One region of the Micromonospora sp. NPDC049151 genome, then DNA from elsewhere that is predicted to be linked to it. Evidence: predicted binding sites of a transcription regulator. Region 1 holds the regulator's gene; the other holds the start of a gene.
The links. Region 1 encodes HrcA, which represses chaperone genes, less so after heat shock. Its sites were predicted from a motif close to GGTTNGCACNCTCNNNNNGAGNGTGCNAACC; they were not measured.
Positions count from the first base shown of each region.

Region 2: groES (co-chaperone GroES) is a predicted target of HrcA. The motif match lies at 2,755-2,785, and genes of this name have one in related genera.

Region 1 is NZ_JBEZDP010000009.1:216,881-223,218, forward strand. Features, by position in the region: gene AB0B20_RS13775 (16S rRNA (uracil(1498)-N(3))-methyltransferase) at 1-169, opposite strand, end outside; gene dnaJ (molecular chaperone DnaJ) at 171-1,316, opposite strand; gene hrcA (heat-inducible transcriptional repressor HrcA) at 1,390-2,412, opposite strand; gene AB0B20_RS13790 (DUF4870 domain-containing protein) at 2,645-3,238, shown strand; gene hemW (radical SAM family heme chaperone HemW) at 3,278-4,501, opposite strand; gene AB0B20_RS13800 (enoyl-CoA hydratase-related protein) at 4,521-5,306, shown strand; gene AB0B20_RS13805 (hypothetical protein) at 5,409-6,266, shown strand; gene AB0B20_RS13810 (carbohydrate ABC transporter permease) at 6,290-6,338, opposite strand, start outside.
Region 2 is NZ_JBEZDP010000015.1:75,303-81,640, forward strand. Features, by position in the region: gene AB0B20_RS18730 (substrate-binding domain-containing protein) at 1-693, opposite strand, end outside; gene ybaK (Cys-tRNA(Pro) deacylase) at 897-1,376, opposite strand; gene AB0B20_RS18740 (class I SAM-dependent methyltransferase) at 1,431-2,663, opposite strand; gene groES (co-chaperone GroES) at 2,918-3,232, shown strand; gene groL (chaperonin GroEL) at 3,303-4,946, shown strand; gene AB0B20_RS18755 (molybdopterin-dependent oxidoreductase) at 5,070-6,338, shown strand, end outside.

The DNA.
Region 1 (6,338 bases):
CGACGGCGGTGACCACGGCGGCGGCGGTGCCGCCCCGGCCGTCGGCGAGCAGCAGTTCCTCACCGACGCGCAGCCGCTGCACGGTGGCCGCGTGGTGGCCCTCCGGGCCGTCCAGCGTCAGCGTGTCAGCGGTGGGCAGCGCCTCGACCAGGAACAGCGGGGCGGACACCTCAGGCGTGCCCGTTGAAGGCGTCGCGCATCCGGGAGAAGAAGCCGCCCTGCTTGGTCAGCTCGGCGACCTCCTCGCCGCGCGTCTTGGCGAAGTCGCGCAGCATCCGCTCCTGGTCGGCGTCGAGCTTGGTCGGGGTACGCACGTCCAGGTGCACGTAGAGGTCACCCCGGCCGGTGCCGCGCAGGTGCGGTACGCCCCGGGCGCGCAGCCGCAGCGTGCTGCCGGGCTGGGTGCCGGGCTTGACGTCGACGGCTTCCTCGCTGTCCAGCGTCTTGATGGTCAGCCGGGTGCCGAGCGCGGCGGCGGTCATCGGGACGGTGACCCGGCAGTGCAGGTCGTCGCCCTTGCGGGAGTAGACGTCGTGCGGCCGCTCGTGGATCTCGACGTAGAGGTCACCAGCGGTGCCGCCACCCGGGCCGACCTCGCCCTGCTGGGCGAGCCGGATCCGCATGCCGTCCTCGACCCCGGCCGGGATCTTGACGGTCAGCGAGCGGCGGGTACGCACCCGGCCGTCACCGGCGCACGTCGGGCAGGGGTGCGGGATGGTGGTGCCGTAGCCCTGGCAGACGGTGCACGGCCGGGCGGAGACCACCTGGCCGAGGAAGGTCCGCTGCACCGACTGCACCTCGCCCCGGCCACCGCACGCCTCGCAGGTCGCCAGGTGGGTGCCGGCGGCGGTGCCGGCGCCGGAGCAGGTGGTGCAGAGCACAGCGGTGTCGACGGTGATCGGCGCCTCGACACCGAACGCGGTCTCGTTGAGATCCAGTTCCAGGCGCAGGATCGCGTCCGCGCCGGGGCGGGTACGCGGACGCGGCCCCCGGCTGCCGCCCGCGGCGCCGCCGAAGAACGCGTCCATGATGTCCTGGAAGCCGACGAACGGACCGGCGCCGCCGGGCCCGCCCGGACCGCCCATGCCACCGCCGCCCGGGGCGAGCGGGTCGCCACCCAGGTCGACGATCTGCCGCTTCCGGTCGTCCGAGAGGACCTCGTACGCGGCGTTGATGTCCTTGAACTTCTCCTGGGCCTCCGGGTCCGGATTGACGTCCGGGTGGAACTGCCGCGCCAGCTTGCGGTAGGCGCGCTTGATCTCGTCGTCGGAGGCGTCCCGGCTCACGCCGAGAATGCCGTAGTAGTCCCTGGCCACTGCGTTAGGTGTCCTCATGTTCGTCTCGCGTCGCTCCGGTCGTCGGCCGGAACCGGCCGTCGGCCCTGACTGGTCAGTTCTGGGCCAGCAGTTCGCCCACGTAGCGTGCCACGGCTCTCACCATGGCGATATTGCCGGGGTAGTCCATCCGGGTCGGCCCGAGCACGCCGAGACCACCGACGATCGTGCTGCCCGGTCCGTAGCCGGTGCTGACCACCGAGGCGGCCCGCAGGTTGTCGAATTCGTTCTCGTCGCCGATGAGCACCCGGGTGGTGCTCGGCTCCGTCTCGCCGATCAGCTTGAGCAGTACGACCTCTTCTTCGAGCGCCTCCAGGATGGGCCGCAGCGAACCCTGGAAGTCGAGCAGGCCACCCCGGGTGAGGTTGGCCTGCCCGGCCAGCGCGAGGCGTTCCTCGTGCCGTTCCACGAGGGTTTCCAGCAGCACTGTGGAGAGCGTCGTCATGGCCGGGCGCAGATGCGGCGCGGACTCCTCGACGAGCGCCTGCACCAGCGGCGGCGTCTCGGCGAGCTGGCAGCCGACGAGTTTCTCGTTCACCAGCCGGCGCAGGTCGGTCACGTCGTCGGCGGGCACCGGGGCGGGCAGCTCGACCAGCCGCTGCTCGACCCGGCCGGTGTCGGCGATCATGACGACCATCAGCCGGGTGGTGGAGATCGGCACCAGCTCCAGGTGGCGCACCTTGGAGCGGGCCAGGCTCGGGTACTGCACCACGGCGACCTGCCGGGTGAGCTGCGCGAGCAGCCGGACCGTGCGGTGCACCACGTCGTCCAGGTCGACGGCGCCGACGAGGAAGCGCTCGATCGCCCGACGCTCGGCCGGGCTCAGCGGCTTGACCCGGGAGAGCCGGTCGACGAAGAGGCGGTAGCCGCGGTCGGTGGGCACCCGGCCGGCGCTGGTGTGCGGCTGCCGGATGTAGCCCTCCTCCTCCAGCACCGCCATGTCGTTGCGCACGGTGGCCGGCGAGACACCGAGCTGGTGCCGTTCGACGAGGGCCTTGCTGCCGACCGGCTCCTGCGTGGCGACGTAGTCCTCGACGATCGCGCGCAGCACGGCGAGTTTGCGGTCGTCGAGACCCATGTCCCACCTCCTGACGCAGCTCGGTCGGGCCGGCGCGCGACATCCGCCGGGCGGCTGGCACTCGACTGTAGCGAGTGCCAGTCTACGTCGGCACCCCCGCCGACGCGACGAGCGCCTGACGGACCCGCGGTGCGGCCCGCCACACGGCCCGGCCCGATCGGCCCGAACAGCCGGTCATCGTCGGTCTGTGTCGCTCTGGTGCGAGTTGACCCGTGCACCTACCGTGGCGACCATGACTGAACCTCCTCGCCCACCGGGGGCAGGGGACTACGGACCCCAGCCCGACCCGTCGGCGCCATACGGCTCGTCGCCGGGCAGCGAACCGCCCACCGCTCCACTGTCCGGGGCTCCGGGTGCCGGCGGCTATCCCCCGCCCGGCGACTATCCGCCTCCGGGCGGCTACCCCCCGCCGGGCGGCACGCCCGGCTACGGCGCCGGCTACCCCGCCGGTGGCGGCTACGGCCCCGCCGGATACGCGAACAGCGACGAGAAGACGTGGGCCCTGGTGGCGCACTTCGGCGGCGCGGCCGGTGTCATCGTCGGCGGCGGCCTGCTCGGCTGGGTCGCCCCGCTGATCGCGATGATGACCCGGGGTCAGCAGTCGCCGACCGTCCGCGCCCACGCGGTCTCGGCGCTGAACTTCCAGATCACCTGGACCATCGCCAGCGTGCTCGCCTGGGTGATCACGGTCATCACCTGCGGGATCCTGTTCTTCGTCCCGATGCTGGTCTGGCTGGTGCCGCTGATCTTCGGGATCATCGGCGGGGTCAAGGCCAACGAGGGCGTGCTCTACCGCTATCCGATGACCTACAACTTCGTCAAGTGACACCGCCGGCCGGCCGAGGGGGCGGCCGGCCGGTGCCGGTCACGGCAGCAGGTCGCGTACCACCGCGTCGGCCAGCAGCCGGCCGCGCAGCGTCAGCACCACAAGCCCTCGCGCGTACGCCCCGGCGTCGAGCAGCCCGGCGTCCCGGGCCCGCTCGGCGCCCGTCCGGCCGCCGGCGTCCAGCACGTCCAGCGGCAGCCCGGAGGCGAGCCGCACCCGCAGCATCACGTCCTCCATGTGCTGTTCGCCCGGGCTGAGCTGTTCCCGGGCCAGTGCGGGCGAGGCGCCCTCGGCCAGCCGCGCCGCGTACGCGCTCGGGTGCTTGACGTTCCACCAGCGCACGCCGCCGACGTGGCTGTGCGCCCCCGGGCCCAGGCCCCACCAGTCGGCGCCGGTCCAGTAGAGCAGGTTGTGCCGGCACCGGGCCGCCGCCGAGCGGGCCCAGTTCGACACCTCGTACCAGGAGAATCCGGCCGCGCCGAGCGCCTCCTCCGCGGCCAGGTAACGGTCCGCCGCCACATCGTCGGAGGGGTACGGCAGCTCGCCCCGGCGCATCCGCGCGGCCAGCCGGGTGCCGTCCTCCACGATCAGGGCGTACGCGCTGACGTGGTCCACCCCGGCGTCGACCACCTGGGCCAGCGAGGTGGCGAAGTCCTCTGCTGTCTCGCCCGGCGTGCCGTAGATCAGGTCCAGGTTGACGTGCTCGAACCCGGCGTCGCGGGCCTCCAGCGCGGCGGCGGCGGCCCGGCCCGCGCTGTGCCGCCGGTCGAGCACCGCGAGCACCCCCGGCGCGGCGGACTGCATGCCCAGCGAGATCCGGGTGTAGCCGGCCGCCCGCAGCGTCTTGAGCGACTCCGGGCTCACCGACTCGGGGTTGGCCTCGGTGGTCACCTCGGCGTCGGCGGCCAGCCCCCAGACGCGGTCGATGCCGTCGAGGATCCGGGCCAGGTCGTCGGCGGGCAGCAGGGTCGGCGTGCCGCCGCCGACGAACACGGTGTCCACCCGCTGCGGCGGCGAGTCGCCCAGCACCCGGGCGGCCAGCGCCAGTTCGGCCAGCACGGAGTCGGCGTACGTCTCCCGGCTCGCCCCGCCGCCCAGCTCCGCGGCGGTGTACGTGTTGAAGTCGCAGTAACCGCACCGGCTGGCGCAGAACGGGACGTGGACGTACACGCCGAAGCCGCGCGCGCCGACGGCGCGACGGGCGGTGGCGGGCAGCGATCCGTCGCGCGGGACGGGTTCGCCTTCTGGAAGGACGCCGGGCATGGCCACTAGTGTGCCCGGCATGACCTCTCCGGACGCTCTCGTGCGAGTCGCCACGGCCCGTGGGGTGACCACCCTCACCCTGGACAGCCCGCACAATCGCAACGCGCTCTCCACGCCCCTGATGACCCAGCTGCTGGCCGGGCTGGCCGACGCGGTCGCCGACGACGCGGTACGCGCGATCGTGCTCGACCACACCGGCCCGGTCTTCTGCTCCGGCGCCGACCTGAAGGAGACCGCCGCCGCGTACGCCAGCGGCACCGTGCCCGCCGGGATGCTCGGCGACGTGCTGGTGGCGGTGCGGGAATGCCCGAAGCCGGTGGTGGCGAAGGTGGCCGGCCCGGCCCGGGCCGGCGGGCTGGGCCTGATCGCCGCCGCCGACCTGGCGGTCTGCGCGCGGGAGGCGACGTTCGCGTTCACCGAGGTGCGGATCGGGGTGATCCCGGCGGTGATCTCGGCGACCGTGCTGCCCCGGCTGGGCCAGCGCGCCGCCGCCGAGCTGTACCTGACCGGCGACACGTTCGACGGCCACCGCGCCGCCGAGATCGGCTTGGTCACCGCCGCGGTGCCGGCCGACGAGCTGGACGCCGCAGTCGCGCGCTACTGCGACTCGCTCGTCAGGGGCGCGCCCGGGGCGCTGGCCGGGGCGAAGGAGCTGCTGCGCCGGCCCGCCGGGCCTGACCTGCGGGCCGAGATCGCCGAGTTGGCCGCGCTGTCCACCGGGTACTTCCTCTCCGACGAGGGACGCGAGGGCGTGATGGCGTTCCGGGAGAAGCGTCCCGCCGCCTGGGTGCCCGCCGGCGACTGAGCCGTACGGCGGGCCCCGGGTGAGCCGACCTGGGGCCCGCCGGTCGGCCGAGGCCCGCGCCGGCGGATGGGACGTACGCTTGTCGGACTGTCGGGACAGGGGGTGCGGGTGCGGACGCGAGGGGCGATCGTGGCGGCCGGTGTGGCGGTGTGCGTGCTGGCACTGCTCGCGGTCTATGTCGTGACCAAGCAGTTCGGCGAGCACCTGCGGCTGCCGCTGGCCAGCCGGACCTGCACGGTCAAGGCGGACGGCGAGGTGGTGCTCGGCGCCGACCAGATGGCGAACGCGGCCACCATCGCGGCCATCGGGATGCAACGCAGGATGCCCGAGCGGGCGGTGGTGGTGGCGCTGGCGACCGCGTACCAGGAATCGCACCTGCGCAACATCGCGCACGGCGACCGCGACTCGCTCGGCCTGTTCCAGCAGCGCCCGAGCCAGGGCTGGGGCACCCCGGAGCAGGTGCAGGACCCGCGGTACTCGGCGAACAAGTTCTACGCCGCGCTGAAGAAGGTCAAGGGCTGGGAGCGGATGCGGGTCACCGACGCCGCCCAGCGGGTGCAGCGGTCGGCGTTCCCCGAGGCGTACGAGAAGTGGGCGGACGAGTCGGAGGTCCTCACCCGGGCGCTGCTCGGCCACGCGACCGGCGCGGTGGCCTGCACCGTCTCCTCACCGCCGACGATGCGCGGCCCGGCCGCCGCCAGCGCCGTGCTGGAGAGCCTGTCGCTGGACTGGGGGCTGCCCCGGCTGCCCACGGCGACGGACCTGACCGCGCTCACCGTGCCGGCCGGTGACGACCGCAACGGCTGGCGGTACGCGCACTGGCTGGTCTCGCACGCCGACGACCACGGCGTGAAGAAGGTCCGCTTCGGCAACCTGGAGTGGACCGCCGAGCAGGGCTCCTGGGCCCGGGTGAAGGGCGACCCGGCCACCGAGGTGCGCGCCGAGGTGTTCGCCGCCTGACCGGCGCCGGATCACCCCGGCGCTCAGCCCTTCACCGCTCCGGCGACCAGACCGGAGACCATCCGGCGCTGC
Region 2 (6,338 bases), on a different contig from region 1:
GCCCTTCTCCTGGGTGAGCATCTGCTCGAAGATCACGCCGGCCTGCGCGTTGTCCCAGTCCGGGACGTTCTGGTCCGGGCCCTTCGTGTACTCACCCGCGTCGAACTTCGGCTTGAGGATCGAGTCGTAGCCGTTCTTGAACAGGGTGGCGTTGTTGTCGGTCTGGGAGCCGTTCAGGTAGGCGATCTTCGGCTTCTGCGCGCCCTTGTCGGTGAGGCACTTGCTCAATCCCTCGCCCTGGAGCTTGCCGACCGCCTCGTTGTCGAAGCTGACGTAGTACTGGGCCGAGCCGCCCAGCGTCAGCCGGTCGTAGTCGATAGTGGCCACGCCCTGCGACTTGGCCTTCTCCAGCACGGCCTTGCCGGTGCCGGAGTCCAGGTTGACGATCATGAGCGCGGTGACGCCGCTGGTCAGCATGCCGTCGGCGATGGTGGAGAAGGCGGACTTGTCGCCCTGGGCGTTCTGGATCGTGTAGTCGACGCCGGCGGCCTTGAACGCCGCCTCCAGGTACTTGCGGTCCGCGCCCTCCCAGCGGGCGGAGGACTTGCTGTCCGGCAGGATCACGCCGATCTTCGGCTTCTTGGCGTTGGAGCCGCCGGCCTCGTTCGAGGAGCCGCCGTCGTCGCCGCAGGCGGCCATGCTGCCGGTCGCGAGGAGACCGACGGCCGCGAAGGTGAGGAAGCCCTTGCGCATGTGCAGGGTCCTTTCGGAGGTGGGGGAGTGGTGATGTTTTGTTGTGCCCGGCAACGTATTCCCCGTCACCCATGCGCCGCAAGACTGCCGAGGTCAGAAGTTTGTTGGCGGCGGTAACAATTCAGCAACGCGGTTGTCACCCGCGAGACACCGCCGGGAGGGGTGCACCGGGAACGCTCCCACACGCACCGTCACGCGCCCGCTCAGACGGCGGCGATCGATGCCGTCGCCGCCCCGGTGAGCGCCACCAGATCCGTCGGCGCGAGCTGCACCTGGAGGCCGCGCCGCCCCGCCGAGACGTACACCGTCGGGTGCGCCAGCGCGGAGGCGTCGATGACCGTCGGTAGCCGCTTGCGCTGCGCGAGCGGGCTGATCCCGCCGCGCACGTATCCGGTCGCCCGCTCGGCCACGGCCCGGTCCGCCATCGTCGCCCGCTTGCCGCCGGCCGCGGCGGCGAGCGCCTTCAGGTCCAGCTCACCGGTCACCGGCACCACCGCCACGGTCAGCCCGCCGTCGACCTCGGTGACGAGCGACTTGAACACCCGCTCCGGCGCCACCCCGAGCGCGGCGGCGACGAGCGCGCCGTAGTTCGGCGCGTCCGGCGAGACGTCGTAGGTGTGGGTGCTGTGCGCGATCTTCCGCTTGCTCAGCAACGCGATCGCCGGAGTGCCAGGGCCAGCCACCGGCTCAAGCTAGCCCGGCCGGGGACCGGGCGCGAGCCGAAACCGCGTGCCGGGTCAGCCGCCGGCCGGAACCGGCCGGCAGACGAGCACTGTGGGGTTGCCCGCGACCCGGGTCAGCGTCAGGCCGGCCGCCTCGTCGCCGGACAGCCGCAGGTCACGGCGCAGCTTCTCCGGCTCCAGCGCCGACCCGCGCTTGCGGATCTCCACCCGGCCGACCCGCCGCTCCCGCAGCAGGGCGCGCAGCCGCTTCAACGAGAACGGCAGCACGTCGGTGATCTCCATACAGCGGGCGAACGGGGTGGGCCGGGCCTCGTCGGCGTACAGGTAGGCGATCGACGGGTCGGCGAGCGTGGCGTCCAGGTCGGTGGCCAGCTCGGCGACCAGGTGGGCGCGGACCACCGCCGGGTCCGGGTCGTACAGGAAGCGCCGGACCGGCCCCACCTCCGCCTCGGCCGCGCCGGTGCCGGTGAGGTGATAGGAAGGGACCCTTTTACTACCGGAGGCGTTAAGAAGGGGCCCTTCCTTCTCGCGCAGCAGGGTGGCTCGGCGGGGGACGCCGGCCAGCTCGCCGCACCACAGCGCCGCCTCGACCAGGTCGCCGTCCACGCTCACCCACTCCGCCTCGGCGCCGGCCGGGATCAGCGCGTGGTCCAGCCCGGGCGCCACCTTGACCACTGTGCGCGGCACCCGCGCGGCCAGGCCGGTGACGAAGTCCCACGGTGGCGAGTAGGCGTTCGGGTCGAACACGCGCCGCCCGGTGCCGGCCCGCCGCCGCGCCGGATCGCAGAACACGGCGTCGACACCCGTCACGTCGAAGGCCGTGGCGTCGCCGCACTCGACAGTCACCAGGCCGGCGAGCCCGGCCGCCTCGGCGTTCGCGGCGGCCATCGCGGCAGTCAGCGGATCGGCCTCCACCGCGTACACCCGGATGCCGGCGCGGCCCGCGGCGAGCGCGTCGGCGCCCAGGCCGCACCCCAGGTCGGCGAGCGTGGTCACGCCCGCGGCCCGCAGCCGCGCGGCCCGCCGGTCGGCGACCGCGCGGCGGGTGGCCTGCTCCAGTCCCGCCCGGGTGAGGAACATCCCGGCGGCGGCCGGGCCGAACTTGCCCGCCGCCCGGCGGCGCAGCTCCGCCTGGGTGAGCGCGGCGGCGGCGAGGTCGCCCGGGATCCCGGCCGAGCGCAGCGCGGCCGCCGCCGCCAGCGGGTCGCCGCCGGCCACCCGCCCGGCCGCGGCGAGCGCCGCCGACCCCTCGGGGGTACGCAGCACGGCGAGCTGGTCGAGATCCACGCGCCCATTCTCCCGGGCCGGTTCCGGCGCGACACGGAGGGCGACGCGTTGGCACTCTCCTTGACGGAGTGCTAGCCGAGGAATAACCTGCGATTAGCACTCTCACCCTGAGGGTGCCAACGCCCGAGCCTCGTGCCCGGGGGTTGAGCGCCAGGCGGACCGGCACCCGCGACGACGGCCCCGCCCGGTGGCATGTGGCAGATTGACGCTGGTCGGCATGCCGGCCGGCAACGACACCAAGTACCCGGGAGGGTATGCCCGTGACTACCGCGACCAAGGTTGCGATCAAGCCGCTCGAGGACCGCATCGTGGTCCAGGCGAACGAGGCCGAGACCACCACCGCCTCGGGCATCGTGATCCCCGACACCGCCAAGGAGAAGCCGCAGGAGGGCACCGTCCGCGCTGTCGGCCCGGGCCGGATCGACGACAAGGGCAACCGCGTGCCGATCGACGTGAAGGTCGGCGACACCGTCCTCTACTCGAAGTACGGCGGCACCGAGGTCAAGTACGCCGGCGAGGAGTACCTGGTGCTCTCCGCCCGCGACGTCCTCGCGGTCATCGAGAAGTAAGCAACCGATCAGTGTCGTTGCCCCGGTCCGGCTCGCCGGGCCGGGGCAACGTCGCTTCGAAGGGATACTGATGGCGAAGATCCTCAGCTTCTCGGACGATGCCCGGCACCTGCTCGAGCACGGTGTCAACGCCCTCGCGGACGCGGTGAAGGTCACCCTCGGCCCGCGCGGGCGCAACGTCGTCCTGGACAAGAAGTTCGGTGCGCCCACGATCACCAACGACGGCGTGACCATCGCCAAGGAGATCGAGCTCACCAACCCGTACGAGAACCTCGGCGCGCAGCTGGTCAAGGAGGTGGCGACCAAGACCAACGACGTCGCCGGCGACGGGACCACCACCGCCACCGTGCTGGCCCAGGCCATGGTCCGCGAGGGCCTGCGCAACGTGGCCGCCGGCACCAACCCGACCGGTCTGAAGCGGGGCATCGACGCGGCGGCCGCCAAGGTCTCCGAGGCGCTGCTCGGCAAGGCCGTCGAGGTCTCCAGCAAGGAGTCGATCGCGCACGTCGCCACCGTCTCCGCGCAGGACGCCGCGATCGGCGAGCTGATCGCCGAGGCGATGGAGAAGGTCGGCCGCGACGGCGTCATCACCGTCGAGGAGGGCTCCGCGCTCACCACCGAGCTGGAGGTGACCGAGGGTCTCCAGTTCGACAAGGGCTTCATCTCCCCGAACTTCGTCACCGACCTGGAGGCGCAGGAGGCGGTCCTGGAGGACCCGTACATCCTGATCACCACCCAGAAGATCTCGGCGATCGAGGAGCTGCTGCCGCTGCTGGAGAAGGTCCTCCAGAACAACAAGCCGCTGCTCATCGTCGCCGAGGACGTCGAGGGCCAGGCCCTGTCGACGCTCGTGGTCAACGCGCTGCGCAAGACCGTCAAGGTCTGCGCGGTCAAGGCCCCCGGCTTCGGTGACCGCCGCAAGGCGATGCTCCAGGACATGGCGATCCTGACCGGCGCCGAGCTGGTCGCCCCGGAGCTGGGCTACAAGCTCGACCAGGTCGGCCTGGAGGTGCTCGGCACCGCCCGGCGCGTCGTGGTCGACAAGGAGAACACCACAGTCGTCGACGGTGGCGGCCAGGCCGCCGAGGTCGCCGACCGGGTCGCGCAGATCCGCAAGGAGATCGAGGCCTCCGACTCCGAGTGGGACCGGGAGAAGCTGGCCGAGCGGCTGGCGAAGCTCTCCGGCGGCATCGCCGTGATCAAGGTCGGCGCGGCCACCGAGGTCGAGATGAAGGAGCGCAAGCACCGCATCGAGGACGCCATCGCCGCGACCAAGGCCGCGGTCGAGGAGGGCACGGTCCCGGGTGGCGGCGCCGCCCTGGCCCAGATCCTGCCGGCGCTCGACGACGACCTGGGCTTCACCGGTGACGAGAAGGTCGGCGTCTCGATCGTGCGCAAGTCGCTGGTCGAGCCGCTGCGCTGGATCGCCCAGAACGCCGGCCACGACGGCTACGTCGTGGTGCAGAAGGTCGTCGGCCAGGACTGGGGCCACGGCCTCGACGCCGCCACCGGCGAGTACGTCGACCTGGCCAAGTCCGGCATCATCGACCCGGTGAAGGTGACCCGCAACGCGGTCAGCAACGCCGCCTCGATCGCCGGCCTGCTGCTCACCACCGAGAGCCTCGTGGTGGAGAAGCCGGCCGAGCCGGAGCCGGCCGCCGGTGGGCACGGCCACTCGCACGGCCACGGCCACCAGCACGGCCCGGGCTTCTGACCCGAGCAGTACGCCCCGACGTCAGGGCACACCACCGACAGGTGGTGTGCCCTGACGCGTATGTCCTTACGGAACGCTGACGGAATTGGCAGCCGCACCGGCGGGTCGATCAGACTGGGTGCCGTGAGCACCCTCTCCCGCCGCCGGGCGGCGTCGGCCGGTGTCGTCGCCGCAGTGGTGGCACTCGGCGCCGCCGAACCCGTGGCGGTCCTGACCGGCCCCCGGTCCGCTCCGCTCGTCGCCGTCGGCGGACTCGTCGTCGACCTGGTGCCCGAGCCGCTCAAGCAGTTCGCCATCGACGTCTTCGGCACGTACGACAAGATCGCCCTGCTGGTCGGGACGGCGCTGCTGCTCGCCGCGTTCGGGGCGCTGCTCGGCCTGGCGGCGGCCCGGCGGCTGGTGACCGGCCTGGCCGGCATCGCCGCGTTCGCCGTGCTCGGCGCCGCCGCCGCGCTGACCCGGGCCGGCGCGGACGCGTTCGACGCGCTGCCCTCCCTGGTCGGCGGCGGCCTGGGCGCGCTGACCCTCTGGGCGTTCGTGGCCGGTCCGCTGGGCGCCGAACCGGCGGATCGGAAGCGACCGGGACGCGACCGGTCCGACGCCGCGCGTCGCGACCGGGCCGGGACCGGACCGGCGGAACGCGACGGGGGCGAGCCGGCGGAGGGCGACCGGGTGCCTGTACCTCGCGCCACGCCGCCGTCCGCGCCGCCTCCGGCGGTCGCCGCGCTCGCCCGCGAAGCGGGGACCCCGGGTGGCTGGGAGCCGGTGCGGCACGACGACGACGCGGAGTCGCGGCGGCGGTTCCTGCGCGGTGCCGGGCTGCTCACCGGCGCGGCTGCGGTGGCCGGGCTGGGCGGGCACTGGCTGGCCGGCCGGCGCGGCGTGTCGGCGGCCCGGGAGGCGGTGACGCTGCCCGCCCCTGCCGCGCCCGCCCCGCAGGTGCCGGCCGGAGCCGACCTGTCGCTGCCCCGGCTCGCGCCGTACGTCACGCCGAACCGCGAGTTCTACCGGATCGACACGGCGCTCGTGGTGCCGCAGGTCGACCCGGTCACCTGGCGGCTGCGCGTCCACGGGCGGGTGCGCAACCCGATCGAGCTGAGCTTCGACGACCTGCTGGCCCGCCCGATGGTGGAGCGGTACGTGACGCTCGCCTGCGTCTCCAACGAGGTGGGCGGCGACCTGATCGGCAACGCGCGCTGGCTCGGCGTACCGATCAGGGAACTGCTCGACGAGGCCGGCCCGGAGGACGGCGCGGACCAGGTGGTGGGCCGCTCGGTGGACGGCTGGACCTGCGGCACGCCCACCTCGGTGCTGCGCGACGGGCGGGACGCGCTGCTCGCGGTCGGCATGAACGGCGAGCCGCTGCCGATCCAGCACGGCTTCCCGGTGCGG